Regions from separate parts of the Mesorhizobium sp. M0292 genome, predicted to be linked through region 2. Evidence: riboswitches for the same ligand, from Rfam matches in the RefSeq annotation. Region 2 holds a riboswitch; the other holds the start of a gene.

Region 1 (15,797 bases), on a different contig from region 2:
TTATCTGGTCGCCGCTGTGGGGCTTCCTGTTCTTCGACGAGGTGCCGCGCTCGACCACCGCCATCGGTGCGGCGCTGATCATCGGCGCCGGTCTGCTGGCGCTCAACACCGAACGGCGCCGGAGCGCTGCGCCTGTCCTCGCCGCGTCTCAGGATGCCGCCTGAAGCGTGTCAGGCGAAGCAGGCGAGCGCCTGGTCGACCCGCGAGCGGATTTCGGCCAGCGTGAAAGGCTTTTGCACGACGTCGATAATGATGCCGTTCAATTCCTCGGCGCGCTCGCGCTGGTCGGCATAGCCGGTCATCAGCAGGATCTTCATGTCAGGGAAAAGCCTGGCTGCGGCGATCGCCATCTCGATGCCATCCATTTCCGGCATGCGGATATCGGAGACGACGAGGTCGTAACCGCCGCCTGCAGCACTGACCATCGCCAGCCCCTGCGCGCCGTCGGCGGCGATATCGATCGAGTGCCCGGCGCGTTCGAGCGCGCGGGCGGCGAGGGTGCGGACGGACTCATCGTCCTCGACGATCAGAAGCTTTGCCATGGGCCGGAATTTGGCGGGCAAAAGTTGACTTTTTCTGAAAATTTGAAGCGTCGGGCCCTTTTCTCAGGCATCGCCTTTGACCACACCGACAAACGGCAGTTCGCGAAAAGCGTGAGCGACGTCCATGCCGTAGCCGACGACGAAGTAATCGGGACAGTCGAAGCCGACATAGTCGGCGTTCAGCTCCGTCTGGCGGCGCATGCGCTTGTCCAACAGCACCGCGATGGCGCAGCTTTTGGCGCCGCGCGACAGCATCAGGTTGCGGGTGAAGGAGAGCGTCTTGCCCGACTCCAGGATATCGTCGATCAGCAGCACGTCGCGGCCGGCGACCTCATTGTCGATGTCGCGCAGCACCCTCACCTCGCCGCTGGTGGTGCCGGCGCCATAGCTGGAAATGAAGATGAACTCGACCTCCGGCGACAGCCCGACATCGTGCATGGCGCGGATCAGATCGGCGGCGAAGATGAACGAGCCCTTCAGCACCGAAATCACCAGCAGGTCGTGATAGTCGTGCTCGGCGATCTCCTTGGCGAGTTCGAGATTGCGCCGCGCGATCGCGGACGCCGAAAACAGGACCTCGATGTCCTTGCCGCGCACAACTGGCATCAACAACCTTTCCAGAGAACCGACTAGCCGGCGAAGGTGACCGCCACGGCCTTGACGCCGTTTCTAGGCACATCGAGGCGGCTGGAAAAGCCGAATCTTTCGCCGGGCGCCAGAGAACGGTTGGATGTCCCCAGAGTATAACGGGTGATGCGGCTGTCATTGCCGGTGACACGTATCTCCAGCGGCGGCAATTGTCCCGCCTTCAAACCGTCATTGACGGCCTCGCCATCCACGAACAGCACCGGGGCGGGTCCTGAGGCGTCGACACGCGACGTGACGCCGGCAATGCTGAGTACGGCGCCCTCCGGCTGTTCGACTGACCAGAACGGCGTCTGGCGCACCAGCGCGTGGCCACCCGAGACCCAGAAGGCGGCAAGCGCCGCACCGATGCCGGCAATCCAGAAGATCGGCCCGCCACGCGATGCCGGCCGCCCGGCTGACGCATCTGATTTGCGCAGCATCTCCATGCCTTCCATCGACGGCGTCGCGATGTCGCGCGCCGGCGTCGGCATGGCTTCTATCAGTGGGATCAGCTGCGGCAGCACCTCATAATCCGCATCGACGATGTCGGTCGCCACAGGCCGCGATTCCGGTGCGACACTTGTCCCGGTCATGATTTCGCCGGAAACCGGGCGCGCGGTTCGTTGCTCAGCCATCATGGCCCCGCTGTTGCCTCTTCGTTTCTTTTGCGTAAATGGAAATGGTTAACGCTTCCCCACCGGAACCCTTGTGACGCACTCAAAAACAGCGAAAATTAACCGACGGTTAACCATGGCGGCCGATGGTCGTTGGACAGAAAGGGCTGGCACGCCGCCGCCACACACCTCAGGTCGTCGCACGTGATCCGCTTCGAAAATGTCGGCCTCCGCTATGGCATGGGTCCGGAAATCCTCCGCGACATCTCCCTGCACATTCCGGAGAGCTCCTTCCAGTTCCTGAGCGGGCCCTCCGGCGCCGGCAAGACGACGCTGCTGCGCCTTCTGTTCATGTCGCTGAAGCCGACACGCGGGCTGATCACCATCTTCGGCAAGGACCGCTCGCGCATCTCGCGCGCTGAACTGCCGCATCTCAGGCGCCGCATCGGCGTGGTGTTCCAGGATTTCCGCCTGCTCGACCACATGACCACCTATGAGAATGTCGCTCTGCCGCTGCGCGTGCGCGGCCGCGAGGAAGCGAGCTACCGCACCGACGTCACCGAACTTTTGAAATGGGTTGGCCTGGGCGAGCGCATGCATGTGCTGCCGCCGGTCCTTTCGGGCGGCGAAAAGCAGCGCGCGGCAATCGCCCGGGCCTTGATCGAACAGCCCGAAATCCTGCTTGCCGACGAGCCGACCGGCAATGTCGACCCGCCGCTGGCGCGCCGGTTGCTCAGGCTGTTCATTGAGCTCAACCGGCTCGGCACCGCGGTGGTGATCGCCACTCACGATCTCGGCCTGATGGAGCAGGTCGACGCGCGCCGCATGATCCTGGCCGGCGGAAGGCTGGATATTTATGACTGAGCTATCGGCCGAACAGCTGCATGAAGACGCCGCCGAGCCCGCGACGACGACGCAGCGCGTCCACCGCCGCATGGCGCCGATCGTGCCGGCGCAGAATATTGCCGGCCGCGCCTTGGTGCTGGTCATCGCCATCATGACCTTCCTGTCCTGCCTGACTTTCGGCGCCGTCACGCTGGTGCGCGACACTGCCTCGGTCTGGGAAAACCAGATCTCGCGCGAGGCGACGATTCAGATCAAACCGGTCGACGGCCTCGACATGGAGGCAGCCCTTGCCCAGGCCTCGCAGATCGTCGGCGAATTCCCCGGCGTGAAGGAAACCCGGATCATCGATCGCGACGCCACCGCGCGTCTGTTGGAGCCATGGCTGGGCTCGGGCCTGAATATCGACGAATTGCCGGTGCCGCGCCTGATCATCGTCACCATCGACGAGACCAGTCCGCCCGACTTTAGCGCCATCCGTGCGGCGCTCACGCCCAAGCTGCCGAGTGCTTCGCTCGACGATCACCGTACATGGGTCGACCGGCTGGTCGCCATGGCCCGCACCACGGTCACCATCGGCATCGCCGTGCTGGTCCTGATGCTGTCGGCGACGGTGCTGACCGTAGTGTTTGCGACGCGCGGCGCTATGGCGGGTAACGGCCATATCATCGAAGTGCTGCATTTCGTCGGCGCCGAGGCGCGCTTCATCGCGCGCGAATTCCGCTGGCATTTCCTGGTCACCGGCATGAAGGGCGCGGCCGCCGGCGGCGCAGCCGCGATCCTGGTTTTCATCGTCTTTTCCTGGTGGTCGTCGCGCAACATGGCAACGCCGCAGGCCGACCAGGCCACCGCTTTGTTCGGCAATTTCGCCATCGGATCGGCAGGCTATCTCGGCGTCGGCCTGATGGTGCTGGTGATCGGCGGACTGACGGCGGCGACCTCGCACGCCACCGTCGTCGCCTATCTCAGCGACATCGATGTCCGCCAGCCGGATGCGGGGTGAACCGTGAGGGCAGAAGCGAAAACAGTTCGGGGGCAAGGACAGGAATGGAAGGGACGATCACGGATCGAAAACCGACGTAACGCAATGTGCGCTTTTTTCCTTACCAAAAAGGCATTTCAGGATTAACCATAGGATGATGAACGCGCGGGAGTCGACCGGAACGGCTGGACAGATGCCAGTGGTGCGTTTGCGTGTGCGTACCGGGCTGGGCCGTTTGCGCACCGCCCTGCGTCTCGCCTCCCTCTGTCTACTGCTGCTGGTGGCCCTGTTTGCCGGTGGCTTCGGCTGGTTCGCCAGCAAGGTCAGCCACATGACGACCCCGACCAACCCAGCCAAGGCCGATGCGATCATCGTCTTGACCGGCGGTCAGGCCCGCCTCGACGCAGCACTCGATCTGCTTGCCTCCGGCAAGGGCGAGCGGCTGCTGATCTCAGGCGTGCATCCCTCTGCCAGCCGCCGCCAATTGCAGGCTGCTACCGGCGGCGACAAGGCGCTGTTTTCCTGCTGTGTCGACATCGACCGCGCCGCGCTCGACACGATCGGCAATGCCGAGGAAAGCGCTAAATGGGTGGAGAGCCACGCCTATGGCAGCGTCATCCTCGTCACCAACAATTACCACATGCCGCGCAGCCTGCTCGAGATGGGCCGCCTGCTGCATGGCGCCAGGCTTGAACCCTATCCGGTGGTCAACACCAATCTGGACAATGGCGACTGGCTGACCAAGCCGGAAGCGCTACGCGTGCTTCTGACCGAATACAGCAAATACCTGCTGGCGCTTGCGCGCGGCGTCGTCCCGGTCCGCCAGACTGCCGACAGCGTCGCACTGGCCGAGGTTTCGACCGCCAAGGACTAAAGCAATTCCAGGAAAAGTGTGTAGCGGTTTCCCCGGGAAAAGCACGTACGCTTTCCCTTGGGAATTGCGTCCAGACAGACGACTCTGACGGCGCTCGATTACCCCTTGGCCGTGCCGTCTTCCGCGCCACGCAGCCGCGCAATCTCCTGTTCGAGGCTTTCAATCCGCTTGTCGCGTTCGGCGAGTGCGGCCGCGACATCGGCGGCCTCGAATCGCTGCGGAATGTGTTGCGGGCAATTGGCATCCCAGGCCGAGACGGTGAACAAGATGACCTGCTCGGGGCGCGCCTTGTAGTCCTGCGGCATCAGCCTTGCCAGAAGCTCGGCATCGTCCTCGACGACGCGCGCCGTGCCCCAGATCTTGACGCGCTGGCGATGCGCATAGTCGATCAGGAACAGGAATGCCTGGTTGTTGTCGGCGAGATTCCCCTGCGTGATGAACTGCCTGTTCCCGGAGAAATCGGCAAAGCCGATGGTCTTCTCGTCCAGCACCTTGAGGAAGCCGGCTGGCCCGCCGCGATGCTGGATGTAGGGCTGACCCTCGCCATTTGCCGTCGACAGGAAGACGCTGGTCTGCGCCGCGATGAAGTCGGCGAGGTCGGGCGTCATATGGGCGCGCCATCCGCCGCGCTCCTCGGCGCTGGCATAGCCCTTGCGCGAACCTTTGCGGGTCTGGATCGCCTTGACCGTCGGCGTGAAGGCGACATCGCTGGTGAAAGTGTGAGCATTCATGGAAGCCTCCGCGAGGCCGAAACACGGCCATTGTACGCGAAGAGGTAGATCCTTCCATGTTTTGGATGTAGATGGCATAGTTGCAAGCTATCCTTCCAATTTCCGGAAGAAAGTATGGATCGTCTCGAAGCCATGTCGCTGTTCGTCGCCGCGGTGGAAGCGGGCAGCCTTTCCGCTGCCGGCCGCCATTTCGGCATTCCACTGGCAACGGTCAGCCGCAAGGTTTCCGACCTCGAAAAGCACCTTCAGGCGCGCCTGCTGAACCGTTCGACCCGGCAGCTCACGCTGACCGATGCCGGCCAGGCCTATCTCGCCGCCTGCCGCCGCATCCTCGGCGAGGTCGGCGAAGCCGAACGCACCGCTGCCGGCGAATACAGCACGCCGACCGGCGACCTGTTCATCACCGCGCCGGTCGTCTTTGGTCGCCTGCACGTGCTGCCTGTCGTCACCGAATTCCTGGCGGCTTATCCTCAAGTCAACATTCGCCTGACGCTGGCTGACCGGATAACCCAACTGGCGGAGGAACATCTCGACCTTGCCATCCGCATCGGCGAGCTTGCGCCTTCGAGCCTCATTGCCATCCGCGTCGGCGCGATCCGTCGCGTCGTGTGCGCCAGCCCCGCCTATATCGCCGCGCATGGCATGCCGCGGACGCCGGACGATCTGGCCGCGCATGAATGCATCAGTTTCGAAGGGCCTGCAGCGCTCGCCAGCTGGAGCTTTGCCGGCGACAAGGGCGAACTGATCGTGCCGATCCACTCACGGCTGCGCGTCAACACGGCGGAAGCTGCAATCGATGCCGCGATTGCAGGCGCCGGGATGACGCGGGTGCTCTCCTACCAGATCGCGGACGCAGTACGTTCCGGCGTGCTCGTCCCGGTCTTGCGACCCTTCGAGCCGCAGCCGTGGCCGGTGAGCCTCGTCCATGCCGGCCAAGGCCTGCTGGCGGTGAAACTAAGGGCGTTCCTCGATTTCGCCGCTCCGCGGCTGAAGCAGCGGCTGTTGCAGGCGACGTGGTGAGTTGAGACTGGCTTGAGTCAGTGGCGAGCCGGCCTATGTCAGGCCATTGCGGCGTTTCCTTTTTGCCCGCGCTTGGTGTAACCAACGCACACCTCCTCAACGGGCCCTTCCCCGCATGCTCTATATCCGCTCGCTGGCGTTCAACTTCGTCTTCTATGTCAATCTGATCGTCCAGATGGTCCTCTGGACCCCTTACTACTTCCTCTCGCCACGCCATCGCGCCTGGTTCGTGCCGAAATTCTGGTCGCGCACCAGCCTGTGGCTCTACGACAAGATCGCCGGCACCAGGAGCGACATCACCGGCGTCGAGAACCTGCCGGAGGGCTCTTTCATCCTGGCGCCGAAACACCAGTCGTTTTGGGACGCGATCGCTTTCTTTCCCTTCCTCCACGATCCGCTTTATATCCTGAAGCGCGAGCTGACCTGGATCCCCTTCTTCGGCTGGTACATCCTGAAGATGCGGATGATCCCGGTTCACCGCGGCAGCCGCTCCAAGGCGTTGAAGCAGGTCGTTGCATCGACAAAGCAGGAGATGGGGCGCAATCCGCGCCAGCTGATTATCTACCCCGAAGGCACGCGCCGAGCGCCAGGCGACGAGCCGGCTTACAAATACGGCATTGTCGAGCTCTATACGCAGCTTGGCGTCCCGGTGGTACCGGTCGCCCATGTCGCCGGCCTCTATTGGCCTCGCCGCAAATTTTTGCGCTTTCCCGGCACCATCAAGGCCCGCTTCCTGCCGCCGATCCCGCCCGGGCTCGGCAAGGACGAATTCATGGACCGGCTGATCGGCGATACGGAAGCCGCCTGCGACCAGCTGCTGATCGAGGCATCGCAGGCTCCTAACCCGCCGCAAATGCCGCCGACGGCGGTCAAGCGGCTGGCCGAACTCGCCGCGGCCGCCAAAGCAATTCCAGGAAAAGTGTGAGCGGTTTTTTCCGTCCTGAATCGCGCCAAAACAAAAAAGACCAAAGCTTGATCTCTTCTGCGGGCCGGCTCAAGGCCACGCCGCCAGCGCCGTGGTCAGCACCAGCGTCGCCGCGAAGGCCAGATTGATGATCCGCGACGTCAGCGGCTGGCGCAGGGTGCGGGCGAAGGCCGCGCCGGCCAGCAGCCACAGCACATGGATGGCTACGATCATCAGGGTGAGAACCGCCAGCCTGGCCGGGATGCCGAGAGCTGCGGTCGCGGAGCCAGCAAGGACCGCAGCAATCGCCAGATAGGCTTTCGGGTTGGCAACGGCGAGCAGGAAGCCGCCGAGGAAGGTCGGCAGAACCGCGCTGCTGTCACGCGCGGCCAGCGGCGGCGCTGTCGCTATTCTGTAGGCGAGGTAGAGAATATAGGCGGCTGAAGCGACCGCCAGCACCGGCGCTACGCCCGGCATCGAGGTGAGGATAGCCTTGATGCCGGTGGCCACGACCAGCAGCACCGCGACCGTGCCTAAAATGATCCCCGATGTGTAGTGAAGCGAATTGCGCAGGCCGAAGGCGGCCCCTATCGCCGTGACGCTGATCGTCGCCGGGCCAGGACTGCCCATGACGACGGTTGCCGCCAGCACCAGCGCCAGCAATTGCTGCCAGGGCTGCGCCTGCGAAAGAATGTCTGCGGCCATGCTGCCTCTTCTCCACAATAATGGAGAACAGTGTGGCAAGGCGGACAGCCGTCGTCTTGAACGATCGTGCCGAACCTGCGCGGCTAGGCGCTGGCCTTGTCCAGCGCCACGAGATCCTCCGCGCTGAGCTTCAGCGATGCGGCGCGCACCAGGCTGTCGACCTGGTCCAGCGTCGTGGCGCTGGCGATCGGCGCAGTGATGCCGGGCTGCGCCATCACCCATGCGAGTGCTACTTCCGCCTGCTTGGCCGAATGGCGCGCCGCCACAGTGTCGAGTGCGGCCAGAATGCGCATGCCGCGCGCATTGAGATAAGCCTTCACGCCGCCGCCGCGTTCACTTTTGCCGAGATCGGCCTCGCTACGGTATTTGCCGCTCAAAAACCCCTTGGCGAGACTGAAATAGGTGATGACGCCGATATCCTCGGCCACGCACACATCATGCAGCGGCCCGTCGAAGGATGAGCGATCGTAGAGATTGTATTCCGGCTGCAGCACGCTGTAGCGCGGCAGCCCGCGCAGGCTGGCAACATCGAGCGCGGCGCGCAGCTGGCCGGCGTCGAGATTCGAGGCGCCGATATGGCGGACCTTGCCGGCAGCGAGCAGCTTCTGGTAGGCGCCGAGCGTCTCTTCATAAGGCGTGGTCGGGTCCGGCCAGTGCGACAAATAGAGGTCGATGACATCGGTCTGCAGTCGCTTGAGCGACGCCTCGACTGCCCTTTCGATATGGGCAGCGGACAGATCCTTCTTGCCTTGTCCCATATCCGAGCCGACTTTGGTGATGACGATGATCTTGTCACGGTTGCCGCGGCTTTTCATCCATTTGCCGATGATGGTCTCGGACTCGCCGCCCGCGTGGCCGGGCACCCAGCGCGAATAGGCATCGGCCGTATCGATAGCGTTGAGGCCGGCGCCGCCGAACCGGTCGAGCAGGTCGAAGGAGGTCTTCTCGTCCGCGGTCCAGCCGAAGACATTGCCGCCCAGGACCAGCGGCGCGATGGAAAGGTCGGTTTGACCGAGACGGCGTTTTTGCAAGACGGGGCTCCGTGGGCTGGCGGCGGGCGACCCGAATGCTTCGGGCCGCAGCTAAGCTAGGTCTCGCCGCGCCGAGGTCAAAGGCCTCAGCCAATTTTCCAGCGGGCCAGCGCTTCACAAAGGCGCGAGCGCTTCGCCTGCAGGCTCGCCGTGGTCCACTGGCTCACGAGGCGATCCGCTTCGCCACCTCTTCCAGCCAGTGGTCGCTGATACCCAGCGCCGCGAGATGCTGCAGCGTGTTGAGCACATAGTCCTCGTTGTTTCCGGACTGGCCGACGGCGCCACGGATAACACCTGCCGCATGCGCGGGGTCGAGCCCGCCGGCATACTGCTCATGCTGGCGGTCGACGATATAGGCAACCGCTTTCACTCTCTCTCCCGCGGCCGCCCCATTCCCGTCGAGGCTGATATCGAGCACACGCTCGAGGTAGACGCTGGTCACCAATTCGCGCTCGCGCAGATAGGTCAGCACCTCATCGCGCAGCTCGCCGGGCACGCGAAAGGCCAGCCCGATGCAGGAGCCGCCACGGTCGAGGCCTAGCACCAGGCCCGGCCGCTGGCGCGTGCCGCGATGCACGAAGGAATAGACGCAGAGCGACCGGCGGTAGCCGTAAAGCCGCGCGCGCCGTGTCTCGACATGGGCGAATCCCGGTCGCCAGATCAGCGAGCCGTAGCCAAAAACCCAAAAATCGCCCATATCGCCAAGCCTGATTGTACGAGAGTGACGCCGCCGCATCGGAATCGGTGCTCTTCTGTTCTTTTTGCTTTTGCGTAAGCCACAGTCCACCCGCAACACGCCCGCGTTAATGAAAGCCGCAGCATGACGTCAAGTGACGAGCGTCCGTCGAAGTTTCGCCGCCGGCTGATGTGGCTCGCTGCCTTGCTCGTTATGCTGTTCGGCGTCTACAGCGCAGTCTGGTTCTATGTCGCCGGTCGCGTCAGCAGCGAAGCCGACAAGGCGGTGGCCTCGCTCAAGGACAAAGGCATCGAGGCCGGCTGCGCCAACCTCACCGTCAGCGGCTACCCCCTGAGTTTTGCCATCTCCTGTGACAATCTGGCTTACGAGGACGACGCCAGGAACGTTGCCGCCTCGGCAGGCAGCTTCAACTTCGTTGCAGAGCTCATCCGGCCTTTGTCGCCTGCCGCCGAGTTGCGTGGGCCGCTGCGCACCTCGGTGCCGGGGATGGCGCCGCTATGGATCGACTGGGACAATCTGCAGGCCAATGCCAAGCTCTTCTGGCCCCTGCCCCGGAGCATTTCGCTGCAGGCGGAGAGCTTGTCCGGCCAGACGGATCCGGCCGACGACACTGATCCGGTTTCACTGTTCAGCGCCGGAACCGCGGCGGGCGAGTTGCGGCCCGACGGCCAGGACATCGGCTACGTCGGCAGCTTCACCGATCTTGAGATCGACGCCGACGCGATCGGCGGGCGCGTGCTGCCGCCGCTCGACGGCAGCGGCGACGCGACGCTGAAGAACGGCGTCGCGCTGATGAAGACGCAGGCCAGGAGCCTGCGCGGCCAGGCGGCCGACATCCACAAGCTCGATCTGTCGTCGGGAACCGCGCGCATCACCGTCTCCGGCCCGGTGTCGGTCGACGCCAACGGCCTGGTCAATGCCGACCTGACGATCAAGCTGCAGGATCCCAAAGCCGTGGCGGCAATCCTCGCCACCGCAATCCCCGAGCAGAAGAGCCAGATCGAGCAAGGCTTTGCCGGTCTGGCGCTGCTCGGCAACGAACCGTCGATGCCGCTCAAGGTGGTGAAGGGCAAGGTCTCGCTCGGCTTCATTCCGCTGGGCAAGATCAAGCCGCTCGATTAGAGCAATTCCAAGAAAAGTGTGAGCGGTTTTCCGTCCGGAATTCCGTTAAAACAAAGAGATAGAGCATGATCGCAAAGAGCGGGAACGGCTTTTGGGGAGAGATCATGCTCGAGCAAGCCGACGCATGAACCGACCGGTGAAACTGCTGAGCGTTGGCGCGCTGACGCTGGATACCATCCTGCGCGTCGAAACCCTGCCCACGCATCAGGGCAAGTTCATCGCCTCGGACGGCATCCAGATCGCCTCGGGCATGGCGACAAGTGCTGCCTGCGCCGCCCGCCGTCTCGGCGCCGAGGTGTTCCTGTGGGCAAGTGCAGGTGACGATGCCGTCGGCGACCAATTGCTGGCCGGCATCGAGGCCGAGGGCGTCGATTGCGGCTTTGTCCGCCGCGTCGAAGGCGCCCGCTCGGCGCTGGCCGCGATCCTGGTCGACGCTCATGGCGAGCGCATCATCGTGCCCTTCTACGACCCAAAGGCGCAGGCCGACCCCGAGGCGGTGCCTGTCGCCGATCTTTCCGGCTTCGATGCCGTGCTGGTCGATGTGCGCTGGCCGGGCGCCGCCGCTCTTGCCTTGACCGCCGCGCGCGACGCCGGTTGCCCGGCAATCCTCGACGCCGACACGGCGCCGCTGGAGGTGCTGGAGCATCTGTTGCCGCTGGCGTCGCACATCGTCGCTTCGGAGACGGCTGCACGCATTGTCTGCGGCCACGCGCTGAATCCCGAAACCGCCTGCGCCGACCTCGCCAGCCGCACAGACGCCTTTGTCGCGGTTACCGGCGGCGCCTCGGGAAGCTGGTGGCATGACCGGTCCGCCGGATGCGTGCGCCACATCGCGGCGCCGAAGATCAAGGCGGTCGACACGCTTGCCGCCGGCGACGTGTTTCACGGTGCCTTTGCCGTCGGGCTTGCCGAAGCCATGCCTATCGAGCAGGCCTTGCGCTTTGCCAGCGCGGCGGCCGCGCTCAAATGCCAGCGCTTCGGCGGCCGGCTGGGCGCGCCGGACCGGGCCGAGACAATGGCCATGGTCGCGGCGACCTGGCCCGTCTGAAACAGATTTAACTTTTCACCGGGTGCTCGACCGCCTGCCGGCCGAAATCCGGCACGTCGATATCCTGGCCGGCCTCGATGATCGAACGGCGAACGGCCCGGGTGCGGGTGAACAGGTCGAACAGCTTGTCGCCGTCGCCCCAGCGGATCGCCCGCTGCAGCGAGGCGAGGTCCTCCGAAAAGCGCGCCAGCATTTCCAGGATGGCATCCTTGTTGTGCAGGCACACGTCGCGCCACATGGTCGGGTCGGAGGCGGCCAGACGGGTGAAGTCGCGGAAACCGGAAGCCGAATATTTGATCACTTCCGACTTGGTCACCGATTCCAGATCGTCGGCCGTGCCGACGATGTTGTAGGCAATGATGTGCGGAAGATGCGAAACGATGGCCAGCGTCATGTCATGATGCTGCGGGTCCATCGTGTCGATGTTGGAGCCGCAGCGCCGCCAGAATTCCGACAGCTTTTCCAGCGCGGCCGGATCGGTTCCCGGCAGCGGCGTGAAGATGCACCAGCGGTGTTCGAACAGCTCGGCGAAACCCGCATCCGGGCCCGATTTCTCCGTACCCGCCAGCGGGTGTCCCGGAATGAAGTGCACGCCGTCCGGCACATAGGGCTGCATTTGCGCAATGACGGAGGCCTTGGTCGAACCGACATCGGTGAGGATGGCGCCTTTTTTCAGCGCCGCTGCGATCTCTTGCGCCACCTCGCCCGACGACCCCACTGGCACCGAGACGATGATCAGGTCGGCGTCGAGGACCGCTTCCCTGGCGTCGGTGGTGTAGCTCTCGCCAAGACCGAGCTCCTTCGCCCGCGCCAGCGTGGCCGGGCTGCGCGTCGCGATGGCGACATGGCGGGCCAGGCCCTCGCGGCGGATGATGCGGGCCAGCGACGAGCCGATCAGGCCGATGCCGACCAGCGCGATCTTTTCAAACATCGGTGCTGTCATTGTTTCAGCTTTTCAGGAATGTCGTGAGGGCATCGATGACGCCGCGATTTGCTTCTTCGGTGCCGACGCTCATGCGCAGCGCATTGGGGAAGCCATAGCCGGTAACGCGCCGCAATATATAGCCGCGCTGGGTGAGGTAATCGTCCGCCGCCTCAGCCGAATGCCTCTTGTCGTCGGGAAAGTGGATGAGGACGAAATTGCCGACGCTGGGCGTCACGCGCAGCCCAAGCTTCGTCAGTTCTTCATTCAGCCAGGTAAGCCAGGTCTCGTTGTGCAACGAACTGCGCTCGACATGGGCGCGGTCGCGGATGGCGGCAATGCCGGCCTCGATCGCTGTTGCGTTAACGTTGAAAGGGCCGCGGATGCGGTTGATGGCATCGACGATGTGCAGTGGGCCATACATCCAGCCGATGCGCGCGCCGCCAAGGCCGAGCTTGGAGAAGGTGCGGGTCATGACCACATTCTGTGCGCTGCCCGCCAGCTCGATGCCGGCCTCATAGTCATTGCGCCTGACATATTCGGCATAGGCCGCGTCCAGCACCAGAAGCACGTTGCCCGGGAGCGCGGAATGCAGGCGGCGGACCTCCTGGAACGGCAGATAGGTTCCGGTCGGATTGTTGGGATTGGCGAGGAAGATGATTTTGGTCCGCGGCGTCACCGCGGCCAGGATCGCGTCGACGTCGGCGCGTTCCTCGGTTTCCTTCACAGCAACCGGCTTGGCCCCCGCCGACTGAATGTAGATCTTGTAGACCATGAAGGCATGTTCGGTAAAAATCGCCTCATCGCCTGGCGCAAGATAGGTCTGCGCCAGCAGGCCAAGTATCTCGTCGGAACCGTTGGAGCAGATGATGTTTGCCGGGTTGAGGCCATGCACCTCGGCGATCGCCTCGCGCAGCCGGCGGGCGGTGCCGTCGGGATAGACATCGAGCTTGGCAGCCACTTCACGCGCGGCCTCGATCGCCTTCGGCGACGGGCCGAGCGGGTTCTCGTTCGACGATAGTTTATGGACCTTGGCGACGCCGGCCGGTGCTGTGCTCTTGCCCGGCACATAGGCGTCGATGTCCATAATGCCCGCGCGGGGCGTCGGTCGTGCCTTGTCCGCTGTCTTGTCCATGTCGCAAATCCATCGAGAATGCCTCCGTCCGGAGGCCGCAGCGGAAATACAAGCCGTAGCCGCGAATGTCGAGAGGCGGGCAATAGCTGGCCGTTGACGCCGGGCCGCACGAGTTCTAGAAGAACGCAACAGTTCCGTGGTGATTTGGCCGGTCGGCTTGCAGCCACGTTAAACAACTCGCTAAAGGGCCGTTTGCGTGACGTAACCGGCTTTGCGATCGCATTGCCGGTTTTTTATTGCCTGACGGCGGGCAAGGAGAGTCACATGGCCGCGCTCCGCGCTACAAAAACCAACAACGAGGCCGACAACCCGTCGAGCCCTGTGTTGCGTTTTGGCCCTGACAAGCCGCTGAAGCTTGACGCCGGCACGCTTTTGTCGCCGTTCCAGATCGCCTACCAGACATATGGCGCCCTCAACGATGCCCGCACCAACGCCATCCTGGTCTGCCACGCGCTGACCGGCGACCAGCATGTCGCCAGCACCAATCCGGTGACCGGCAAGCCCGGCTGGTGGGAAGTGCTGATCGGTCCCGGCAAGATCATCGACACCAACCGCTTCTTCGTCATTTGCTCCAACGTCATCGGCGGCTGCCTCGGCTCCACCGGTCCGGCCTCGACCAATCCCGCCACCGGCAAGCCCTACGGCCTCGACCTGCCAATCATCACCATCCGCGACATGGTCCGGGCGCAACTGATGCTGGTCGACCATTTCGGCATCGAAAAGCTGTTTTGCGTGCTCGGCGGCTCGATGGGCGGCATGCAGGTGCTGGAATGGGCGTCATGCTATTCCGAGCGCGTCTTCTCGGCCCTGCCGATCGCCACAGGCGCACGCCATTCCTCGCAGAACATCGCCTTCCACGAGGTCGGCCGCCAGGCTGTCATGGCTGATCCGGACTGGCATGGCGGCAAATATTTCGAGCACGGCAAGCGCCCGGAAAAGGGGCTCGCCGTGGCGCGCATGGCCGCCCACATCACCTATCTGTCGGAAGCCGCCCTGCATCGGAAATTCGGCCGCAATCTGCAGGACCGCGAAGCGCTGACCTTCGGTTTCGACGCAGATTTCCAGATCGAAAGCTATCTGCGCCACCAGGGCATGACATTCGTCGACCGCTTCGACGCCAACTCCTACCTCTACATGACCCGTTCGATGGATTATTTCGACCTCGCCGCCGACCATGGCGGCCGGTTGGCAGATGCCTTTGCCGGGACCAAGACCCGCTTCTGCCTGGTGTCCTTCACCTCGGACTGGCTGTTCCCGACCGAGGAGAGCCGCTCGATCGTGCATGCGCTCAACGCCGCCGGCGCCTCCGTCTCCTTCGTCGAGATCGACACCGACCGCGGCCATGATGCCTTCCTGCTCGATGAACCCGAACTGTTTGCCGCCATCAAGGGCTTCATCGGCTCGGCGGCCCGCGCAAGGGGGCTCGCCTCATGAGCGTCAATGGCAGCCAGCGCGTCGACCTCGAAGTCGTGGCCAACCTGATACCGCCGCAGTCGCGGGTGCTCGATGTCGGCTCCGGCGACGGCCTGCTGCTCGAACTCCTGCAGGAGACCAAGCAGGTCGACGGCCGCGGGCTGGAGCTGTCACAGCGCGGCGTCAATGAATGCGTGGCGCGCGGTCTCTCGGTCATCCAGGGCGATGCCGATACCGACCTCGAATTCTATCCGGACAAGGGTTTTGACTTCGTCGTCCTGTCTCAGACGCTGCAGGCGACCCGCAACCCGAAGCTGGTGCTCGACGAGCTGCTGCGAATCGGCAACCGCGCCATCGTCTCCTTCCCCAATTTCGGCCACTGGCGGGTGCGGCTGTCGCTGTTCGTCAATGGCCGGATGCCGGTGACCGCGGACCTGCCCTATTCCTGGTACGACACGCCCAACATCCATTTCTGCACCATCCGCGACTTCGTCAATCTGGTCGAGGAACTCGGCGCTTCGGTCGAGAAAGCCACCGCGCTCGACGGCAACGGCCAGAAGATCGGCCTGTCGATGCCATGGTGGTTC
Region 2 (15,797 bases):
GCGAATGCCTGCAATGGGCGGCGGTCGGAAAATCCGAGTGGGAGATTTCGCAGATCCTCGGCATCTCGGAGCATACCTCTGAGAAACACCTTCTCAACGCCAAGAGCAAACTAGGCGCCGCCAACCGTGTGCAGGCAGTCGCCGAAGCAGTCAGGCACGGCTATATCAGCTAGGCCGGTTCTGGCGGCCCGAAATTTATGGCCGCATTGTTGGCGTCATATCTTCAGAAAAGACCGGCCCCTGTCGTCCTCTTGAGACGGCTAATGCTTTCTTAACGCCAAAAGCAGACTCGGCGTCGCCAACAGGGCGCACGCCATCGCGGAGGCGTTTAGACGCAGCTATATTAGCCATGTCGGCTGTGGCAGCCTGGAAATCCTTGCCAACACCTTCGCGCAATTTTTTCGGGAAAGCCCGGCCGTATCTTCCTCTTAAGCCCAGGAGACGGCTAATGCTATTTTCCCTTACCACTCAACAACTGATGGAACGTCCCGACCTATGGGAGGCCGTCCATCGCCTGCGTTACAAGGTCTTCGTCGATGAGATGCGGTGGACCGATCTCGATCGCCCGGACGGCCTCGAAATCGATCAATTCGACCATGATGAGGCCGAACACCACCTTGTCATACGCAATGGCGAGCTTGCAGGCTATCATCGGATGCTGCCGACCACACGGCCGCATCTCCTTAGCGATGTGATGCCGGAACTCTGCGAGGGAAAGCGCCCTTCGGGACCGAATGTCTGGGAGCTAACCCGTTACGCGGTGGCGCCAGGCTTTCGCGATGGCAAGCGCGGCGTGTCTACGGTCGGCACCGAACTGATCGCCGGCTTCGTCGAATGGGGCCTTGCTCGCAATGTCGATCAGGTCATTATCGAGGTCGAGCCGGTGTGGGTGCTGCGGACGCTGCAGTTGCACTTCCTGGCGACGCCGCTCGGTTACCAGCGCACCTATGGCAACCAGCAGGTCGTCGCCACACTGCTGACCTTCAACGAGCATACGCTGGATGTCGTGCGCTCGCGCCGAAACCATCACGCCCCGGTGTTGGCCAGGGGCACCCCCCACATGCTCGGCATGCGGCAGGCGTCGTGAGACTGTCTTCACCCGACGCGCTTTAATGCATGTCGCTCAAAGTGGCCCCGGTTTTGAGAGAACGACATGCATGAAACAAAGACCTAAAGCGCATCGCGTGAATCCGTTCAAATGCGACGCGCTTTAGACAATGGCCACAGAGCCCACCTCCGTGTGGGGGTGGGCTCTGTAATTTCAGCCTCTGCCTATCGAGGCCAGTCTCTACTTCTCGAGAAACGACGGCCCTTCGCCGACGATCTTTTTGTCTTCCTTGCCGATGGCGTCGAGATCGCGCCCATCATAGGGCAGCGACAACAGGATGCGCCGCATGACGGCCAGCCGCGAGCGTCGCTTATCATTGGCCCGCACGATGATCCAGGGCGCGAACTGCTTGTGCGTGCACTCGACCATCTGGTCGCGCGCCTTGGTGTAGTCGTCCCATTTGGTAATGCCGGCAATATCGATCGGCGAGAACTTCCAGTTCTTCAGCGGAGACCAGCGGCGGTCGTGAAACCGTTCGAGCTGGGTTTCGCGGCCGATGTTGAGCCAGAATTTGAAGAAATAGATGCCGTCGTTGGAGATCATCCGCTCGAAATGCGGCGTCTCGTCGAGGAATTTTGCATGCTGTTCCGGTGTGCAGAAGCCCATCACCGGCTCGACGCCGCCGCGGTTGTACCAGGACCGGTCGAAGGTGACGAATTCGCCCGATGTCGGGAAATGGGCGACGTAGCGCTGGTAGTACCATTGCCCGACTTCGGTTGGGGTCGGCTTGGTCAGCGCCACATTGCGCGCGGTTCGAGGATTGAGATACTGGCGCAGCACCGAGATGGTGCCGCCCTTGCCGGCGGCATCGCGCCCCTCGAACAGCGACATCACTCTGCTGCCGGTCGCCTGCAGCCAGGCCTGCGCCTTGACCAGTTCGATCTGCAGCCGCTCCAGCGTCTCGTCATACTCCTCGCTCTTCATTTTCTTGTCGTAGGGGTAGTCGCCTGCGGTCAGTTTGTGGTCCTCGATCCAGCTGGGAAGCTCGGGGTTTTCGATGTCGAACTCCCGCTCCTTGCCGTCCACCTTGATCTTCAGCGGCCCCTTTGCCGGCTCTGCGGCGGGACTTTCCTTGGCTTTTTTCATCGAGACGAACCTTTCCAGCTTGCGGACTCATGCTATGGGGGGCCTCAAACCCGGTCCAGCGGAAGTTTCGGCGGGACCGGCGCAGAAGCACGGAAAGCACGAATGGCTGACACCGGCGCAGAGCGGACAACCACGGGGCAGGCCGTCGCCGGCCGGCTGTGGAACAGCCGATGGCTGCTTGCCGCCGGTGCGATCGCCATCATGGCCGTTTATGGGTTTGCCGGTATCTCCGCCTATGTCGTCCTGGCTGCGTTGACGGTGCTGCTGGCCGCCGCGCTTCTGCCAACCGGTGGCGCCAGCCGGTCTGCTGAGACCATTACCACGGTCGAGGCGAGCGGGCTGCAGCGGCTTTCCGGCGAATATCTTGCGGCTGCCGTTGCCGATCCGCTGATCATCTTCGACCGCACCGCCACCATCGTCCACGCCAATGCCGCCGCCTATGCCGCCTTTGGCGGCATCGCGCCCGGCCTGTCGCTGTCGCTGAAATTCCGCGCCCCGGAAATGCAGGCATTGCTGGACGGCGTACTGTCAGGAGCCGTCGCCTCCGATGCCGTCGACTACACCGAGAAGCTGCCGGTGGAACGCGCCTACCGGGTCAGCGCGTCCTCGGTCGGCCACGCCACCGATCTCTATGTGCTGGTATTCAAGGACCAGAGTGAGACGCGCCGAATCGACCGCATGCGCGCTGACTTCATAGCCAATGCCAGCCACGAGTTGCGCACCCCGCTTGCTTCGATCTCGGGCTTCATCGAGACGTTGCGCGGCCCGGCCCGCAACGATCCGGCGGCGCGCGAGCAGTTCCTGCAGATCATGCAGAACCAGACCGGCCGCATGGCGCGCCTCATCGACGATCTCCTGTCGCTGTCGAGGCTTGAAATGAAGCCTTACCTGAGGCCGGGAACCGAGGTCGATCTGCGCCAGACCATCGACAGCGTCATCGATTCACTAGCCCCGCTCGCCAGCGAGAACGGCGTCGTCATCGAACGCGACTACGCCGAGGGGCCGCTCGACGTGCCCGGAGACCGCGACGAGCTGTTCCAGGTGTTCGAGAACCTCTTGGAAAACGCCTGCAAATACGGCCAGCCTGGCGGACGCGTCACGGTGTCGATCGCGCGGGGCGAGGCCGGCCCGGAACCGGGCATCGATGTAACCATCAGGGACTACGGCCCGGGCATCCCGGAAGAGCACATACCGCGCATTACCGAGCGCTTCTATCGCGTCGACGTGGAGAGCAGCCGCACGCAGAAAGGCACAGGTCTTGGCCTGTCCATCGTCAAGCATATTCTGACGCGCCACAACGCCCGGCTTTCGATCAAGTCGGAGGTTGGCAAGGGCGCGGCGTTCACGGTCCATTTGCCGGCAGGCTGAGGCGGTACTATCTGCTAACTGCCTGTTTCTTCTTTCTGTCATCCGGCTAGCGTATCAGCACAGGGGTCGAGGAAACGACTCAAAAGGCCAAAGATTTAAGGAAGGCATTTCGCCCATGCAGTCCGTACACATTGTCAGCGCCTATGACGAAGAGCTGAAATACCTGGCGAAGCGCATCGCTGCGATGGGCGGCCATGCCGAGCGCATGGTCGAGCAGGCGATCCAGGCGCTGGTCAATGCCGATCCCGGCCTCGCCCAGAAGGTCATTCGTGACGACATCGTGCTTGACGATGGCCAGCGCGAAATCGACGACAAAGCCATCGTCATCATCGCCAAGCGCCAGCCCATGGCGACGGATCTGCGCGAGATCGTCGGCGCCATCCGCATTTCGGCCGACCTCGAACGGGTCGGTGACCTCGCCAAGAATGTCGCCAAGCGTGTGGTCAGCGTCATTGACGGCCGCCAGCCGACCAGCCTGTTTCGCGGCCTCGAGACGCTTGCCGAACTCGCTTTGACCCAGCTCAAGGAAGTGCTCGACGTCTATGCCTCGCGCTCGGTCGAGAAAATAGGCTTCGTTCGCGACCGCGACGACCAGATCGACGCCATGTACACCTCGCTGTTTCGCGAGCTTTTGACCTACATGATGGAAGATCCGCGCAACATCACGCCGTGCACGCATCTGCTGTTTTGCGCCAAGAACATCGAGCGCATCGGCGACCACGCCACCAACATTGCCGAGACGATCTACTACATCGTCACCGGCGAGCAGTTGCCGGCCGAGCGTCCCAAGGGCGACAAGACCGACAAGGTTGCCCTGCCGGTGCTGCCGGTGAAGTGATCGCGCCCCTCGAACGCTTAATCATATTGCGCTAAACTGCCCGGATGTTAGCGTCTCGGTTCCTGGCCAAGGCCAGGCGCTCAGGAGGCTGCGATGGAATATGTCCGAGAGTTCAAGCCGGCGCCGGCATCGTCCGGCATCATCGCGTCGAGCGTCTACACCGCCGGCAAGCGCATCGCCGACATACCGATCGAGGAAGCCGGCGAATGGGCCAAGAAGTCGGGCCATGTCGTCTGGATCGGGCTGCTCGAACCCGACCGCGAGCTTCTGCTGCGCGTCAAGGCGCAATTTCATCTGCACGAACTGGCGATCGAAGACGCCGAACATCCGCACCAGCGGCCGAAGATCGAGCAATATGGCGATGCACTGTTCATCGTTGCCCGCACTGCACAGCTGATCGACGGACGCGTCACCTTCGGCGAGACGCATCTGTTCGTCGGCTCAGGCTATATCGTCAGCGTCAGGCATGGTCCCTCGACCTCATACGCCGCCGTGCGCCAGCACTGGGAAAGCTGTCCGCACTCACTGGCCAAGGGCGAGGATTTCGTCCTCTACGCCATCCTCGACTTCATCGTCGACAACTACATGCCGGTGCTAGAGCAGATCGAGGACGAGGTCGAGGCGATCGAGGACAGGGTGCTGCTGAAGCCGATGACCGGTCCCGACATCGAGCGGCTCTATATGCTGCGCCGCGATCTGTTGCGCCTGCGCAATGCGGCGCTGCCGCTGGTCGAGGTCTGCCGCCGGCTGACCAGCGCCGAACTGCCGCAGATCCATACCGCAATGCATCCGCTGTTTCGCGATGTCACCGACCATATCCGGACCGTGCAGGAAAAGATCGACAGCCTGCGCGAGGTTCTGGCGTTCGCTTTCGAAGCCAGCCTGCTGGTCGGCCAGAGCCAGGAAACCGCGAACACCAAGAAGCTGGCCTCATGGGCGGCGATCCTGGCGGTGCCGACGGCGCTCGCCGGCATTTACGGCATGAATTTCGACGACATGCCGGAACTGAAGATGCAATACGGCTATCCCGTCGTATTGGTCTCGATCGCGCTGATCTGCTCGTTTTTGTATTGGCGATTTCGGAAGAGTGGGTGGCTGTGATGGTAGGCAGTAGGCAGTAGGCAGTAGGCAGAATAAGGTAGCGCCTCACGAGCGCTACCCCATTCCCTACTGCCCAGTCCCCAATCCCTATTCCTAACTACCGGCTCCTGCGCCGCTCTGAAGCCGGCTGGAACGCCACCCTTGCGTGGTACTTGCAGTAAGGTCCGGTTTCAGCCGCCTCGTTGCCGCAGAAGTTGAAGTCTTCCGATAGCGGATCGCCATTCGGCCATTTGCAGGTGCGCTCGGTGAGATCGGTGAGCTGCAGATGCCGCGAGATCGGCACGACGACGTTTTCGACCGGGCGGATGTAGTGGCGCGCCACCGGCTCGGCGTCGAACTGCGCCTGCAGTGCGTTCGCCCCGATCGAAGTCGTGACATGGCGCTGCGTGGTTGCGGCGCGAGGCACCGATTTCTGGATCGAAGATCCCTGCGTTGTCTTCTTCTGACGCGCCGGCGTCGCGGTCGAGCGTCCGCGGCCCGACAGCTTCAGCCGGTGCACCTTGCCGATGACCGCGTTGCGGCTGACCCCGCCGAGTTGTGCGGCGATCTGGCTTGCGCTCAAGCCCTCCGACCACAGTTTCCTGAGAAGTTCGACCCGCTCGTCAGTCCAGTTCATGAGACCGCGCTCCTGCTATGTGTGCGGCAGCCGGAATCCGTTCCCGACCCGGCAATCTTTGCCGGGGCAGACACCACATATATTAGGTGATTAGGTCCGCCGCACGAAATCTAGTTATTTCCCGACTACAATTACCTCATGTGTTGACTCGGTGACAAGAGTCCCAGGTGCAACACGAATCGGTTTTTTAGGTTTTCCCCAACTTGCCCGGTCGCTTATGAGCCGGCGTCTCGTCGGGAGCTGGCCACGCGCCTCTGCACGACGTTTTCGTTGACTTCATGGCCGAAAAACACGATAAGCCGCAAAGGCCGCCGCTTTGGCGGCTTTTTTGATTTTTCCGGTACCGGAGACGCATATAATGAGCGGTTCGGCGCTTTACGAGACCTTTGCCCGCGCCCCTTTGGCCTTCGATCATGGCGAAGGCACCTGGCTGGTTACCGACAAGGGCGAGCGATATCTCGATTTCGCTGGCGGCATCGCGGTCAATTCGTTGGGCCACAGCCATCCGCATCTGGTCTCGGCGCTGACCGAACAGGCGGCCAAGCTCTGGCACGTCTCCAATCTCTACGAGATCCCGGGGCAGGCCCGGCTCGGCGAGCGGCTGGCTGACGCCACCTTCGCCGACAAGGTGTTCTTCACCAATTCCGGCGCCGAGGCGCTCGAATGCGCGATCAAGACGGCGCGGCGCTACCAGTTCGTCAAGGGCCATCCCGAGCGCTTCCGGGTCATTACCTTCGAAGGCGCCTTCCACGGCCGCACGCTGGCGACCATCGCCGCCGGCGGCCAGTACAAATATCTCGAAGGCTTCGGCCCCAAGGTCGAAGGCTTCGACCAGGTCGGCTTCGACGACATCGACGCCGCCGAGAAGGCGATCACACCAGAGACCGCCGCGATCCTGATCGAACCGGTACAGGGCGAGGGCGGCATCCGCCCGGTGCCGACGCAATCCTTGAAGCGGCTGCGGCAGCTCTGCGACCAGCATGGCCTGCTGCTGATCTTCGATGAGGTCCAGTGCGGTATCGGTCGCACCGGAAAGCTGTTCGCGCATGAATGGACCGGCGTGACGCCCGACATCATGGCGATTGCCAAGGGCATTGGCGGCGGCTTCCCGATGGGCGCGTGCCTCGCCACCGACGACGCTGTCGTCGGCATGACGGCAGGCGTGCATGGCACCACTTTCGGCGGCAATCCGCTGGCCATGGCGGTCGGCAACGCTGTGCTCGACGTCGTGCTGGAAGACGGCTTCCTCGAAGACGTCCAGCGCAAGGCATTGCTGATGAAGCAGGGCCTGGCGGCGGTCGCCGACGAATTTCCTGATGTCATCGAAGGCATCAGGGGCAGCGGCCTGATGCTTGGCCTGAAATGCGCCATGCCCAACACCAAGGTCAACATGGCGCTGCGCGACCAGCATCTGCTGGCGGTGCCGGCCGGCGACAACGTCATTCGTCTGCTGCCGCCGCTGACCGTCACCGACGCCGAGATCGGCGAAGCGCTCGATCGCATCCTCGCCGCTGCCAAGGGCCTGACCGACGCCATCGCCGCGGCCGCCGCGAAGTAATCCCGAGAACCATTCCCGATGAGCCTTCGCCATTTCACCGATCTTTCCGCCGTTTCCGAAGGCGATCTGCGCCTGATGCTGGACGATGCGGTGGTGCGCAAGGCGCGCCTCAAGGCCGGCGAACGGACCAAACCGCTCGAAGGCAAGGTGCTGGCCATGATCTTCGACAAGCCGTCGACGCGCACGCGCGTGTCCTTCGACGTCGGCATGCGACAGCTCGGCGGCGAGACCATCATGCTGACCGGCACCGAAATGCAGCTCGGCCGCTCCGAGACCATTGCCGACACCGCCAAGGTGCTGTCGCGCTATGTGGACGCCATCATGATCCGCACCACGTCGCATGAGCGGCTGCTCGAGCTGACCGAGAATGCCACGATTCCGGTCATCAACGGGCTGACCGACGACACCCATCCCTGTCAGCTGATGGCCGACATCATGACCTTCGAGGAGCATCGCGGTCCGGTTGCCGGCAAGACCATCGCCTGGACCGGCGACGGCAACAATGTGCTGCATTCGCTGCTCGAGGCCTCGGCGCGGTTCCGCTTCAACCTCAATGTCGCCGTGCCGGAAGGCAGCGAGCCGGCGCAAAAGCATATCGACTGGTCGAAGAGCAATGGCGGCAAGCTGCACTTCACCCGCTCGCCCGAGGAAGCCGTCGACCAGGCCGACTGCATCGTCACCGACTGCTGGGTGTCGATGGGCCAGGAACACCGCGCCCGCGGCCACAATGTCTTCTCGCCCTATCAGGTCAATGCGGCGCTGATGGCGAGGGCCAAGCCCGACGCCCTGTTCATGCACTGCCTGCCGGCGCATCGCGGTGAGGAAGTCACCGACGAGGTCATCGACGGTCCGCATTCGGTTGTCTTCGACGAAGCCGAGAACCGGCTCCACGCCCAGAAGGCGGTTTTGGCCTGGTGTCTGGGCGCTTGATCTCCAGGCGCTTGATCTCCAAGCGCTTGATCCGGGGCGGCGCGATGCCTATTTGCGCCCCATCACGCAAATCAAGCGCGTTTGGACGCATGCACCCCTCCGGGCCGCATGGCCGCGCCCTGGAGCTTTGTCATGTTGGAAACGCATCAAGTGAATGAACATCACCCCAAACTCGGCGAGTTCGGCTATGCCGGCGACGATCATGTCGTACCCTTCGAGGTCGGCCCGCTCGACGTGCGCGGCCGCACCGTGCAACTCGGGCCGATGCTCGACGCCATCCTCAACCGTCACGACTATCCCGAGCCGGTCGCCCGCCTGCTGGCGGAAGCCTGTGTGCTGACGGTGCTGCTCGGCACTTCGCTCAAATTCGAAGGCAAGTTCATCCTGCAGACCCGCACCGACGGGCCTGTCGACATGCTGGTCGCGGATTTCTCCACGCCCTCGGCATTGCGCGCCTATGCGCGCTTCGATGCCGACCGGCTGGAGGCCCTGGTGGCCGCAGGCCAGACCTCGCAGCAGACGCTGCTGGGCAGCGGCGTTTTGGCGCTGACCATCGACCAGGGCGCGCACACGCAGCGCTATCAGGGCATCGTCCAACTCGACGGCGAGACGCTGGAAGACGCCGCGCGCACCTATTTCCGCCAGTCGGAGCAGATCCCGACCGACCTCCGGCTGTCGGTGGCCAAGCTGCTGACGCCCGGCCCCGGCGGTGCGCGCGAGCAGTGGCGCGCCGGCGGTATCCTGGCGCAGTTCCTGCCGCAGTCACCCGAGCGCATGCGCGTGCCGGACATTTCGGGCGGCGACGGCGATCCGCGTGACGTGACGCAGGAGCCGGCCGACAATTCGTGGCGCGAGCTGGTGGCGCTGCTCGGCACCATCGAGCCGACCGAGCTGATCGACCCGACCATCGGCGCCGAGCGGCTGCTCTACAGGCTGTTCCACGAACATGGTGTGCGCGTCTTCGGCGGCGTGCCGGTCGCCGACCAATGTTCCTGCTCAAGGGACAAGATACGCGGCATCCTCGAGGGGTTTTCCGCGCAGGAGATCAAGGACAGCATCGAAGATGGCGGCATCCACGTCGCCTGCGAGTTCTGCTCGAAGCAGTACGACTTCGACCCGGCGGAGTTTGCAGCTCAGTAGCATCTCTTCCTTCTCCCCGTTCACGGGGAGAAGGTGCCCGAAGGGCGGATGAGGGGCAGCGCGAACTTTGGTGAATGGCCGCGCATAGCCTACGTCATGTGCGTGGAAGATAACCTCATGAGTCCGGCGGCGCCCCTCGTTGCACTGCCGGGCATTTCTCCCCGTATAGAGATGGGGAGAAAACCCCTAATTCACCGTCCGCCGCGTCCCCGGCAGATCCAGCGAAAACGCGGGAATAGCGACGTCGAACGTCTCGCCCTTTTTGTTGCGCATGGTGTAGTGGCCGACCATGAAGCCGGAGGGCGTCGAGAGCGGGCAGCCTGACGTGTATTGATAGCTGTCGCCGGGATTGAGCTCAGGCTGGTCGCCGACCACGCCGGCGCCGCGCACTTCCTCGATCCGGCCGCTGCCGTCGGTGATGTGCCAGTAACGCGACATAAGCTGCACGAAATCGTCCGACTGGTTGTCGATCGTCACCTGGTAGCCCCAGACATAACGGTTCTCCGCCGGGTCCGAGCGGTCCTCCAGGTAGAACGGTCTGACCTGCACTTCGATGTTGCGCGTGACGGCGCGATACATGGGCTGCTCCGGTTGCGCGGCAAGGAACATTTGTCGCGCTATGCGGTTTGATACGCGCACAACGGCATGTCCTGCCAGCCTCAAAGCGGAGGTGCCGACAAACAATGTCATTTAAGTGACACATGACAGTGTTGGTGTGCGCAAACCTTGCCGGCGACTCAAGGCCCATCTGTCGACTGACGAAGCAGCCGCGAGCGGCCTTTCCGGAGTGACCAGATCTCGATGGAACCAGCTCTCACAGCCGCTTTCGCTTCCTCCGCTTTGCTTCTTTCGAATCTCGCCAGCATCCTGCTTGCATCGTCGAAGCTGAAAGCGCGCCGTCTCATCCCTCCGCCGTCCAACGAGCAGCCACCGGTCTCGATCGTCGTGCCGTCGCGCGGCGTGGAGCCGTTCACACAAGAGACGCTGCAGCGAGCCTTCTCGCTCGACTGGCCGCGCTACGAACTGATCTTCTGCGTCGCTCACGCCGACGATCCCGTCGTCAAACTGATAAACAGGGCGATCGTCCTGTTTCCCAACGTGCCGGCCCGGCTGCTGATCGGCGACGACCGCGTCAGCAGCAACCCGAAGCTCAACAACTGCGTCAAGGGCTGGGAAGCGGCGCTCTATCATTGGGTTATTCTCGCGGATTCCAACGTGCTGATGCCTAGGGATTACGTCCAGCACATGATGGCGGCCTGGCGGACCAATACCGGGCTTATCTGCTCGACGCCGATCGGCTCTCGGCCGGATGGCTTCTGGGCCGAGGTCGAATGCGCGTTCCTCAACACGCTGCAGGCGCGCTGGCAATATGCCGGCGAGGCGCTCGGTCTCGGCTTTGCCCAAGGCAAGAGCATGCTGTGGAACAAGCCGATGCTCGATACCAGTGGCGGTATCCGCGCGCTGGCCGCCGAGATCGCCGAGGATGCTGCTGCAACCAAGCTGGTCAACGGACTGGGCCTGCGCGTCAATCTCGTTGCCTCGCCTTTCGAGCAACCACTGGGGCAGCGCCGACTTGCCGACATCTGGTCGCGCCAGGCGCGCTGGGCGCGGTTGCGCCGCGTCACTTTCCCGCTGTTTTTCGCACCCGAGATCCTGACCGGCGTCGCCGTGCCGTTGGCGTTGGCGCTGGTGGCGGCCGCAAGTGCCGGCATCAGCCTGCCGGCCACGGTGTTGGCCGTGCTGACGGCGGCCTACATTCCCGAATGCGCGCTGGCCGCGGCCAAGGGCTGGCACCTGTCGCTGCGCATGGTCCCGGCGATGATGGTGCGCGACATGATGCTTCCCGCCATCTGGGCGCGCGGCTGGCTGAGCGGCGCCGTCGACTGGCGCGGCAACATCATGACCATCGGCACCAAGACGGCCGAACTGGAAGAGGTTTCGTCGGGAGCGTGACGCCTCGCGGCCTATCCGGCTGCCTTCAGCGCCTGCGCAACGTCCTCCAGCAGATCGTCCGTATCCTCAAGACCGACCGACAGCCTGAGCGTTCCCGGCCCGATGCCAAGCTCGGCGCGAGCTTCGTCGCTGAGGTTCTTGTGCGTGGTGGTCGCCGGATGGGTGATCAGGCTCTTGGCGTCGCCGAGATTGTTGGAGATCAGCACGATGTCGAGCGCGTTCTGCAAGGCGAAGGCCGCCTGCTTGCCGCCCTTGACGTCGAGGCAGATCAGCGTCGATCCGCCTGTCATCTGCTTCTTGACGATGTCGGCCTGCGGGTGGTCGGCGCGGCCGGGATAGATGACGCGGGCGATTTCCGGCCGTCCTGCCAGGAAATCCGCGATCTTGGCCGCGCTTTCAGTCTGCTGGCGCACCCGAACCGGCAGCGTCTCCAGGCCCTTGAGCAGCGTCCAGGCGTTGAACGGCGACAGGCTCGGGCCGGTGTGGCGGAAATAGTCGTGCAAATTCTCGTCGATCCATTTCTTGTCGGACAGGATGATGCCGCCGAGACAGCGTCCCTGGCCGTCAATGTGCTTGGTCGCGGAGTAGACGACGATATGGGCGCCGAGCTGCAAGGGCTTCTGCTGCAAGGGCGTGGCGAAGACATTGTCGACGATCAGCCTGGCGCCGATCGAGGTGGCGAGCGCCGCCACCGCTGCAATGTCGACCACTTCCAGCGTCGGATTGGTCGGGCTTTCCAGGAAGAACAGTTTCGTGTTCGGCCGCACCGCCTTTTCCCAGTTGGCGATGTCGGTGCCGTCGACCAGCGTTGCCTCGATGCCGTATTTCGGCGCCAGCGTCTCCACCACCCAGCGGCAGGAGCCGAACAGCGCGCGCGCCGCAACGATATGGTCGCCGGCCTTGGCGCTGCACAGGAGCGCTGCCGTCACCGCCGCCATGCCGGACGCCGTGGCGCGCGCATCTTCGGCACCCTCCAGCGCGCACATGCGCTTTTCGAACATGTCGACGGTAGGGTTGGCATAGCGCGAATAGATGAAGCCCGGCTCCTCGCCCTTGAAACGGGCCTCGGCAGCCTGCGCCGTCTCGTAGACATAGCCTTGGGTGAGGTACATCGCTTCGGACGTCTCGCCGAACTGGGAACGCAGCGTTCCCCCGTGCACGAGTGCGGTCTGAGGTTTCCAGTTACGCTTCTTGGTGCTCATCGCTTTTGTTCCAGACACAAAAAAACCGGCCGCGAAAGTCGCAACCGGTCCATATGGCCTTGCGGCCCGACGGTCCTTTAGCGACTTGTTTAACGTGGCTGCAAGCCGACCGGCCAAATCACCACGGGATAACGACCCTTTAGACCTCACCTGCGCTTGCGTCAATTGCCGGCTTCATTAAGAGGTTTGTACCAGGCAGGTTCCGCAATAATATCCAGCGGTTTTGCGGCAAGAACCTGCCACAAAGAGACCGACCTTGGAGCGGAGCCAGCCTTTTGCGGCAGACAGGCATTCTTCCCGATCAGGACATTTCCGCGCTGTTTCAGTCCGGCGCGCTGAAGTCGCCGCGCGCGCTCGATGTCGACCAGGTGCAGCCGGCGAGCCTCGATCTCAGGCTCGGCGACAAGGCTTTTCGCGTGCGCGCCTCCTTCCTGCCGGGTCCCGATCATCTGGTGGCCGACAAGCTTCACCGGCTGAAATTGCATGAGTTCAGTCTCGCCGAGGGCGCGGTGCTGGAAACCGGCTGCGTCTACATCGTGCCGCTGCTCGAAAGCCTGGCGCTGCCCGCAAACGTGTCGGCCTCGGCCAACCCGAAGAGCTCGACCGGCCGGCTCGACATCTTCACCCGGGTGATGACCGATCGCGGCCATGAGTTCGACAAGATCGCCCCCGGCTATCACGGGCCGCTTTATCTCGAAGTCAGTCCGCGCACCTTCCCGATCGTCGTACGCGCCGGATCGAGGCTGTCGCAGATCCGCTTTCGCACCGGCAACGCGCTGTTGTCGGAGGCAGAACTGAACGAATTGCACCGCGCCGAGATGCTGGTGGCGACCGAGCCGCCCAACATTTCCGGCGGCGGCATTGCGCTGTCGATCGATCTTGACGGCGACCAGAACGGCCTGGTCGGCTATCGCGGCAAGCATCACACCGGCTTGGTCGATGTCGACAAGCGCGCCGCCCAGGATGCCGTCGATTTCTGGGAGCCGCTCTATAAGAGCGGCGCCGGCGAACTGGTGCTCGACCCGGACGAGTTCTACATCCTGGTCAGCCGCGAAGCCGTGCACGTGCCGCCGCTCTACGCCGCCGAGATGACGCCCTTCGATCCGCTGGTTGGCGAATTCCGTGTTCACTATGCCGGCTTCTTCGATCCGGGCTTCGGCCATTCGGCCTCAGGCGGCACCGGCAGCCGGGCGGTGCTCGAAGTGCGCAGCCACGAAGTGCCGTTCATCCTCGACCACGGCCAGATCGTCGGCCGGCTGGTCTACGAACACATGCTGAAGCGGCCGCAGGCGCTTTACGGCACCGATCTCGGCTCGAATTACCAGGCGCAAGGCCTCAAGCTCTCCAAGCATTTCCGCCCCGCCGGCTGAACCTTCGATCACCGTCAGGCAAAATACTTGCCTGCGCTGCCTCACCATGCTTGGCTGCCTTTCGGTGGCCGGCAAGAGAACGGCGCGCAAGGGGAACCGAAATGCAGATTTCAAGATGGATCATATCGGCAGCGAGCGCTGCCATGCTGGTGATATCGGCCGGCTCGCTGGCTGAGGCGCAGGAGAAATTGAAGATCGGCACCGAGGGCGCCTATCCGCCCTTCAACACCATCACCGCGGACGGCAAGATCGAGGGCTTCGACATCGACATTGCCAATGCGCTGTGTGCGCAGATGAAGGTCGAGTGCGAGATCGTCACCCAGGACTGGGACGGCATCATCCCGGCGCTGCAGGCGAAAAAGTTCGACGCCATCATCGCCTCGATGAGCATCACCGAGGAGCGCAAGAAACAGGTCGCCTTCACCAACAAATACTACACGACGCCGCTGGCGCTGGTGGCGCCGAAGGACAGCGACCTCACTTCCACCGAACCGGCAGCCCTTGCCGGCAAGACGGTGGGCGCGCAGGCCTCGACCACTCAGGCCGACTATGCGCAGGACGCCTATGGCAAGGCCGGCGCCGAGGCGAAACTCTACCCCACCCAGGAAGAGGCGATCACCGACTTGCAGAACGGCCGTCTCGACGCCGTCATCTCCGACAAATTCGTGCTGATGGACTGGCTGAAGAAGGCGAGCGACGGCTGCTGCAAGCTTGTCGGTGACGTCAAGGGCACCGAGACGCAAGCCGGCATCGCTGTCCGCCTGGAGGACACGGCACTTCGCGACAAGCTCAACGCGGCGATAGACGCCATCGTCGCCGACGGCACCTACAAGAAGATCCAGGCCAAGTATTTCGACTTCGATATTTATTGACGGTGGGCGCTGCCAATCTCCCCCCTCAAGGAGGGAGATTACGCTCTCAAAGCGCCTTCACCGCCACCTTAACCGGCTGCTCAATCTCCAGCGGGTTGCGCAGCGGCAGGCCGAAATCCCCGGCCTCGATCTCGAACACGTCGCCGGCCTGAGTCTTGATGCCGTCGGCAAAGGACAGCGTCGCCGTGCCGAACATGTGCACATGCACGTCGCCCGGCTGGCGGAAGGCCGAATATTTGAAGTGATGATGTTCGAGATTGGCGATTGTGTGCGACATGTTCGCTTCGCCCGACAGGAACGGCTTTTCCCACAGCAAATTGCTGTCGCGATAGATTCGCGATGAGCCCCTGACGTCGGCCGGCAGGTCGCCGATCAGGATTTCCGGCCCGAACGAGGCGTTGCGCAGTTTGGAATGTGCCAGGAACAGATAGTTCACCCGCTCGGTAACATGATCGGAAAACTCGTTCGACAGCGTGAAGCCGACGCGGAACGGCGCGCCGTCGTCGCCGATGACATAGATGCCGGCGATTTCCGGCTCCTCGCCGGCGTCCTGCGCAAAGGCCGGCGACATCAGTGCGGCGCCCGGCGCCACCGCCATGGTGCCGTTGCCCTTGTAGAACCATTCCGGCTGCACGCCGGTCTGGCCCTTGGCCGG

What was found. Region 2 has a riboswitch for S-adenosylmethionine ahead of NKI96_RS16065 (O-succinylhomoserine sulfhydrylase). Riboswitches for the same ligand answer to the same signal wherever they lie in the genome.
Region 1: it holds a riboswitch for S-adenosylmethionine, as region 2 does, so the genes downstream of both, metX (homoserine O-acetyltransferase MetX) here and NKI96_RS16065 (O-succinylhomoserine sulfhydrylase) in region 2, are expected to answer to the same signal.

The regions. Positions count from the first base shown of each region.
Region 1 is NZ_JAMYSB010000023.1:3,054-18,850, reverse strand. Features, by position in the region: gene NKI96_RS26270 (DMT family transporter) at 1-164, shown strand, start outside; gene NKI96_RS26265 (response regulator) at 171-542, opposite strand; gene hpt (hypoxanthine phosphoribosyltransferase) at 606-1,148, opposite strand; gene NKI96_RS26255 (hypothetical protein) at 1,172-1,807, opposite strand; gene ftsE (cell division ATP-binding protein FtsE) at 1,988-2,647, shown strand; gene NKI96_RS26245 (cell division protein FtsX) at 2,640-3,629, shown strand; gene NKI96_RS26240 (YdcF family protein) at 3,763-4,482, shown strand; gene NKI96_RS26235 (pyridoxamine 5'-phosphate oxidase family protein) at 4,581-5,213, opposite strand; gene NKI96_RS26230 (LysR family transcriptional regulator) at 5,328-6,233, shown strand; gene NKI96_RS26225 (lysophospholipid acyltransferase family protein) at 6,349-7,158, shown strand; gene NKI96_RS26220 (LysE family translocator) at 7,228-7,842, opposite strand; gene NKI96_RS26215 (aldo/keto reductase) at 7,926-8,873, opposite strand; gene NKI96_RS26210 (gamma-glutamylcyclotransferase) at 9,037-9,570, opposite strand; gene NKI96_RS26205 (DUF2125 domain-containing protein) at 9,694-10,692, shown strand; gene NKI96_RS26200 (sugar kinase) at 10,817-11,740, shown strand; gene NKI96_RS26195 (prephenate/arogenate dehydrogenase family protein) at 11,748-12,683, opposite strand; gene hisC (histidinol-phosphate transaminase) at 12,688-13,797, opposite strand; SAM riboswitch at 13,924-14,001, shown strand; gene metX (homoserine O-acetyltransferase MetX) at 14,062-15,231, shown strand; gene metW (methionine biosynthesis protein MetW) at 15,228-15,797, shown strand, end outside.
Region 2 is NZ_JAMYSB010000009.1:64,020-79,816, reverse strand. Features, by position in the region: gene NKI96_RS16125 (helix-turn-helix transcriptional regulator) at 1-173, shown strand, start outside; gene NKI96_RS16120 (acyl-homoserine-lactone synthase) at 449-1,087, shown strand; gene ppk2 (polyphosphate kinase 2) at 1,289-2,194, opposite strand; gene NKI96_RS16110 (ATP-binding protein) at 2,297-3,562, shown strand; gene phoU (phosphate signaling complex protein PhoU) at 3,678-4,400, shown strand; gene NKI96_RS16100 (magnesium and cobalt transport protein CorA) at 4,494-5,501, shown strand; gene NKI96_RS16095 (GcrA family cell cycle regulator) at 5,599-6,117, opposite strand; gene NKI96_RS16090 (aspartate aminotransferase family protein) at 6,476-7,675, shown strand; gene argF (ornithine carbamoyltransferase) at 7,694-8,605, shown strand; gene NKI96_RS16080 (Hsp33 family molecular chaperone) at 8,714-9,745, shown strand; gene apaG (Co2+/Mg2+ efflux facilitator ApaG/CorD) at 9,932-10,324, opposite strand; gene NKI96_RS16070 (ceramide glucosyltransferase) at 10,547-11,698, shown strand; gene NKI96_RS16065 (O-succinylhomoserine sulfhydrylase) at 11,710-12,900, opposite strand; SAM riboswitch at 12,958-13,035, opposite strand; gene NKI96_RS16060 (2'-deoxycytidine 5'-triphosphate deaminase) at 13,176-14,270, shown strand; gene NKI96_RS16055 (ABC transporter substrate-binding protein) at 14,372-15,142, shown strand; gene araD1 (AraD1 family protein) at 15,189-15,797, opposite strand, start outside.